DNA from 2 places in the Sulfitobacter sp. M22 genome. Region 1 is predicted to be linked to the other one. Evidence: riboswitches for the same ligand, from Rfam matches in the RefSeq annotation. Region 1 holds a riboswitch; the other holds the start of a gene.
The links. A riboswitch is a leader RNA that binds a small molecule or an ion and turns the genes downstream of it on or off. The one in region 1 is predicted to bind cobalamin.
Positions count from the first base shown of each region.

Region 2: it holds a riboswitch for cobalamin, as region 1 does, so the genes downstream of both, bluB (5,6-dimethylbenzimidazole synthase) here and GLP52_RS14135 (DUF1636 family protein) in region 1, are expected to answer to the same signal.

Region 1 is NZ_WMEC01000001.1:2,888,248-2,891,292, forward strand. Features, by position in the region: gene cobN (cobaltochelatase subunit CobN) at 1-7, opposite strand, end outside; gene cobW (cobalamin biosynthesis protein CobW) at 14-1,048, opposite strand; gene GLP52_RS14135 (DUF1636 family protein) at 1,045-1,425, opposite strand; cobalamin riboswitch at 1,520-1,737, opposite strand; gene GLP52_RS14140 (cobyric acid synthase) at 1,903-3,045, shown strand, end outside.
Region 2 is NZ_WMEC01000001.1:1,848,587-1,851,631, reverse strand. Features, by position in the region: gene GLP52_RS09120 (BCCT family transporter) at 1-74, opposite strand, end outside; gene GLP52_RS09115 (hypothetical protein) at 471-1,202, shown strand; cobalamin riboswitch at 1,238-1,415, shown strand; gene bluB (5,6-dimethylbenzimidazole synthase) at 1,466-2,146, shown strand; gene GLP52_RS09105 (hypothetical protein) at 2,376-3,045, shown strand, end outside.

The DNA.
Region 1 (3,045 bases):
CATGCATGGCAGTTTAGCCCTCTAGCACCGCGCGGATCGCGGCTTCGTTCACGTGATCATGCTCTGCGATCACGACCAGCTGGCTGCGGCGCGGCGTGTCCCCCCAAGGGCGGTCGAACTGGCTGCGTACACGTTCGCCCACGGCCTGCACCAACAGACGCATCGGTTTGTCCTGCACAGCGATATAGCCTTTGACGCGCAGGATTTTCTGTTCGCGCGCCAGCCGCAGCACGGCGGCCTCAAGCGTGGCGACATCGGCGACTTCGCCCATGTCGATCACAACGCTTTCGAAATCGTCATGCTCGTGGTCATCATGCCCGTCGTGGTGACTGGGGCGTGCGTCGATGTCATCCTCGGCGGCGGCTTCGAGCCCCAGTACAACGCGCGGGTCAATCACGCCTTCGGTCATCGGAATGATCGGCAGCTTGCGCGGTGCATGCGCCTCGATCACCTTGCGGGCGGCTTCTACGCCTTCGGGGCCCGCCAGATCGGCCTTGGACAGCAGCACGATATCGGCGCAGGCAATCTGGTCCTCGAACACTTCGGACAGCGGCGTTTCGTGATCCAGGCTGTCATCCGCGTCGCGTTGTGCAGCGATGGCCTCCAGATCGGGGGCGAACTGCCCGCTCGCCACAGCTTCTGCATCGGCAAGGGTGATCACGCCGTCCACGGTGATGCGCGACCGGATTGCGGGCCAGTCAAACGCCTTGAGCAAGGGTTTGGGCAGCGCAAGGCCAGAGGTTTCGATCAGGATGTGATCCGGCGTTTGCGGCAAAGCCATCAACGCCTCGATCGTGGGGATAAAGTCATCGGCCACGGTGCAGCAGATGCAACCGTTCGCCAGCTCGACAATGTTCTCGGCGGGGCAGTTGTCGATCGCGCAGGATTTCAGGATATCGCCATCCACACCGGCGGTGCCGAATTCATTGACCAGCACGGCCAGACGCTTGGAGCCCGCATTCTCCATCAGGTGACGGATAAAGGTGGTTTTGCCGGCACCCAGAAAACCGGTGATCACGGTGACGGGAATTTTGGTAAGGTTGGTCATTCGGTAGGCTCCTGTGGGGGGATGCGGGCGATGGATTGTTTGCGGAAAACCACGGGGCGTTCACGCCAGGGTACCACGCCATCGGTGGTCTGGGCATAGGCGGAAACGCCATTCACGATATCGGACAAATGCGCGTCGGTGTCGAGATCGCCATACACATAGGTCCAGCGCGAGGGGCCACCCGACAGGACCATCGAACAGCCCCGCGAACAGGCCGACAGACATTCGGCACCGCGCAGCTGCACACCGTCAGGCAGGTGCCCCGACAGCGCGTCAAACAGCTGTTGCCCAGGGCGCGGCGCGTCCTCGGAGGTGATCTGACCTGCGCGACAGGTGGTGCAGATGGTGACGGTGACCGGTTGATCCGTGGTGGTCATATCTTGCCTCATACGTCGATGGGCCAAGGGGGATCGCCAGCAGCGAACGACATGCGAACAGCGTTCTAGGCCAGTCGCGAAACACCCCGTTCGCCCGTTACAAACTATGCTGGCAGGTCTCCCGGCTTGCGGATCTAAGGCAGCTTGCCTTGCAACTTTTCACCTTCCCAGCCATCGGGCCAGTGGTTTAAAGGTCTCTCCGGTCACGGTCGCGGGGGCGGCTGCGCTTGGCGCTGACCCAAGGCTGGATCAATGCGTATCGCGTTCCCTCTTCGCCTGTCTGGGACAGGAACCAACATACGCCCTGCATTGGTCATTTGCCCGCCTCTGTCAAGCAGCGGCTGTCATAACGCGGGGGCCAAACCCGCTTTGCGCGGATTTTACCGCGACCGCCCCCCGTGCCGGCGCGTTGCGGATGCTTGACGGGATCACCGCGGACTGACACCAAGGGCTGCACGAAAACCACGAGGTTCCGCCATGCCCACCCGCGCTATCATGATCCAGGGCACCGGATCGAATGTGGGGAAATCCATGCTGGTGGCGGGCCTGTGCCGCGCGGCCACGCGTCGGGGGCTTTCCGTCGCGCCGTTCAAACCGCAGAACATGTCGAACAACGCCGCCGTCACCGACGATGGCGGAGAGATTGGCCGCGCACAGGCCCTGCAAGCGATTGCCTGCGGGCGGTCCCTGACGGTGCATATGAACCCCATCCTGCTGAAACCCGAAACCGACAGCGGGTCGCAGGTGATCGTGCAAGGGCAGCGCCACAGCACCCTGCAAGCGCGTGACTTCAGCAAAGCCCGGGCAGGGCTGATGGCCCCCGTGCTCGAAAGCTTCGGTATCCTCGGACAAAGCGCCGATTTGATTATCGTCGAAGGGGCGGGGAGCCCGGCTGAGGTGAACCTGCGCCAGAACGACCTTGCCAACATGGGCTTTGCCCGCGCCGCAGGCGTGCCCGTCGTGCTGGCCGGCGATATCAACCGTGGCGGCGTCATCGCCCAGATTGTCGGCACCCAAGTGGTGATGGACCCGGAGGACGCGGCGATGATCACCGGCTTTCTGGTCAACAAGTTCCGCGGCGATGTGAGCCTTTTTGACGACGGCTACCGCGAGATTGAACGCCGCACCGGCTGGACCGGTTTTGGCACCCTGCCATGGTTCGCCAATGCCCATCTGCTGCCCGCCGAAGACGCGGTGGACCTGTCGCGTGCCCCATCGGCGGGCGGTTTCCACATCGTCTGCCCGATGCTGTCGCGCATCGCCAATTTCGACGACCTTGACCCGCTCGCGGCAGAGCCGTCGGTGCGCTTGACCATGGTGCCCCCCGGTACGCCGCTGCCCGCCGACGCCGATCTGGTGATCCTGCCGGGCACGAAATCCACCCGCGGCGATCTCGCGTTCCTGCGCGCTCAAGGGTGGGACATCGACCTATATGCTCATGTTCGGCGCGGCGGCGCGGTGCTGGGGATTTGCGGCGGCTACCAAATGCTGGGCCGGTTTATCGAGGACCCTCAGGGCTTTGAGGGACCTGCGGGCCGCGAAGAGGGGCTGGGCCTGCTGGATGTCGAAACCCGTATGGCACCGGACAAGACCCTGACCCGCGTCACCGCAGACCACACC
Region 2 (3,045 bases), 1.0 Mb from region 1:
ATTTCGTAATCGGTGTCGATTACGGCAGCGGCCCCGTCGGGTGTCGGGATACCCGGCGACGTTTCATCCGTCATGAGATGCACTCCATTCTAAAGTATATGCGACCGAACATAGCGCAACTCCGACAAAACGGCCACCGTGACGCGTCGGATTAAGCAATGAATATCGTGGTTTAGATCCTGAATGCGGGGTTGACGCCCATTGGTGGGGCATCGGCTATACGTTTTTACCCCGATTTACCGCGAATCCCCTGTGCCGATGCTTAGGCGCTTGCGGCAGATGCTTTGACCTATCGCGCCGCTAAGTTCCGTCTGAACGAAGGGGGCAACCGCACGGCGGCATAGCTCTCTATCCCAAAAGATACTGCCCCCTATCCGTCGATGCCCCCGACCCCCCTGCTTGCGCAAATGAAAGCGCAGCCGTCAGCGGTCACGATAGGACCATGACGATTTTTTATCTTGGGGGAAGACATGAAAGTTACACACACACTGCCAATTCTTGCCACGGCCGCACTGATGGCCGCCACCGCTGCCAGCGCTGATAGTTTCAGCCTCTCGGGCACCCGGTCAGCCATGCAAAGCGATATTTCGTTCAACGTTATGCAATCCGCCGGACAGGGGCAGATCAAACTGCGTCCCAAGGTCCAGCCCAAGGTGCATGCCCGCACGACTACCATCAGCAGCCGCAGCCGGTCCTTTCAGGCGTTCAGTGGTATCAGCACGGCGGCTGACCTCAAAAGCCTCATTGCTTGGGCCGAGGCCGGCCCTAAAGGGTACGACGCCGTGCAATACGGGGCCAAGCGCCTGCCGCCGCAGCGCCCGACACAGATGACCATCGGCGAAATCTATCGCTGGATTGACCGCACACCCGGACAGCAACACGCCATTGGGCGGTATCAGTTCATACCAGCCACCTTGCGCAGCCTTGTGCGTCAGGCAGGGCTTAGCAAAAACGACCGCTTTACGCCAAAGCTGCAGGACGGGCTGGCAGATATTCTCTTGGCCGATGCGGGTTTTGTCTCGTTTAAGAAGGGCGAGATCAGCCGTCACCGGTTCATGGAGAACCTTGCGCGCATCTGGGCCGGGTTTCCCACGGCGAGCGGGCGGTCCTATTATCACGGCTATGCCGGCAACAAGGCAGTCATTTCGTGGAACGAGTTCGACGCCGTCATGAGAAAGATTTTCGCGACCAAACGCGGCTGATCCCGCGATAGGGCTTGTTCCGGGCGGATCGCCGTGGCCCAATAGGGCGGTCTGGTGTCCGCATGGCGGAAGAATCGGGAAGCGGGTGAAAGTCCCGCACGTGCCCAACGCTGTAATGGGGATGGTTTGCGCCTAGGCCACTGGAGATATCCGGGAAGGCGCGTGAACCAGAAGACCCTAAGTCAGAAGACCGGCCAGACAGTACAGCTTGCACCGCATGGACAGCGGGACAGGCGCTGAAATGTATTGTTGGGGAATGAACAATGCCGATACCGTCCGCGCTGGCACCCGCCGCGCCTTTCTCAGATGCTGAACGTGATGCCGTGTACAAGGCGATCTTTACCCGCCGTGATGTGCGCGACCAGTTTTTGCCTGACCCCGTTGCAGATGATGTCTTGTACCGGATTTTGACCGCCGCGCATCACGCGCCTTCGGTCGGCCTGTCACAACCGTGGAATTTCATCGTGATCCGCGACCAGCAGGCGCGCGATCAGGTCTGGGAGGCCTTTAACACCGCGAACGAGGAAGCCGCCCAGATGTTCGAGGGCGACCGCCAGACGACCTACCGGTCGCTCAAGCTCGAAGGCATACGCAAGGCTCCCGTCAATATATGCGTGACCTGTGACCGCAGCCGTGGCGGCAAGGTCGTGTTGGGCCGCACCCACAATCAAAGCATGGACCTTTATAGCACCGTTTGCGCGATCCAGAACCTTTGGCTTGCCGCGCGCGCGGAAGGCATCGGCATGGGGTGGGTCAGTGTGTTCCACGATGCGGATTTGCGCAGCTTGCTGGATATCCCAGACCGCATAGAGATCGTCGGCTACCTGTGTTTGGGGCACGTCGACGAGATGTATCAAACGCCCGAGCTTGAAGTGAAGGGCTGGAGCAAGCGGCTCCCCGTAAATGATATGATCTTTGACGGCAAATGGCAGGGCGACCCTTAAAGGAGGCTTTGACCGCTGTGTCACAGGACATGTCGAATATTTGAGCAACTGGCGGAACTTTGCCGGTTCCATGACGTTCCCCCTGTGAAGCCTGCGTATGTCGCGCGGGCGCTGACAGAGGATTATTTCAAATGGGCGGCATCATTTATCTCGTAGGTCTTGTGGTTGTTGTCATGGCGGTTCTTTCGCTCATCGGCCTAGCGTAATTCAACGCCGGGGAGGCATTAACATGGATACGACACTTACTGACAAAACACCCGACGGATCATACGTCGACTGGCCTGCAATTTTCGCAGGTACCGTTGTCGCCGTGGCCATTGGCCTGTTGCTGACCAGCTTTGGCGCGGCGCTCGGCTTGGCGTCGATCACGCTGGACGGGACAGATGACTCTTCTACACTTGAACTGGTGCTGACGGCGCTGTGGCTGGTGATCACACTGGTCGCGTCCTACCTTGCAGGGGGCTATATCGCTGGCCGTATGCGCCGCCGCGTTGAAAGCGCGACGGAAGACGAAGTGACTGCACGTGACGGCATCAATGGTCTGGTTGTTTGGGGCCTCGGGTCGGTTATCACTGCCGTTATGCTGTCCACCGCCTTTACTTTTGCCGCCAACACCGCAGGCAATGTTGCTGCTGGTGCAGGCAAAGCAGCCGGTACTGTTGTCGAAGCTGCAGGCTCTGCCGTGGGCGGCGCTGCAGCTGGGCTGGCTGATGCTGCCGGTGCGGCGATTCCGGACGAAGCAAAGAACGATCCGACTGACTACCTGTCGAACCAGCTTTTGCGTCCAAATCAGGTTAACCCGACCACTGCTGATCCAGAGGAGCTGGCACAACAGACCGCCAGCATTATGGCTAATGTCTACCGGACGGGCGAAGTGAGCGAAGAGGATCGGACCTATC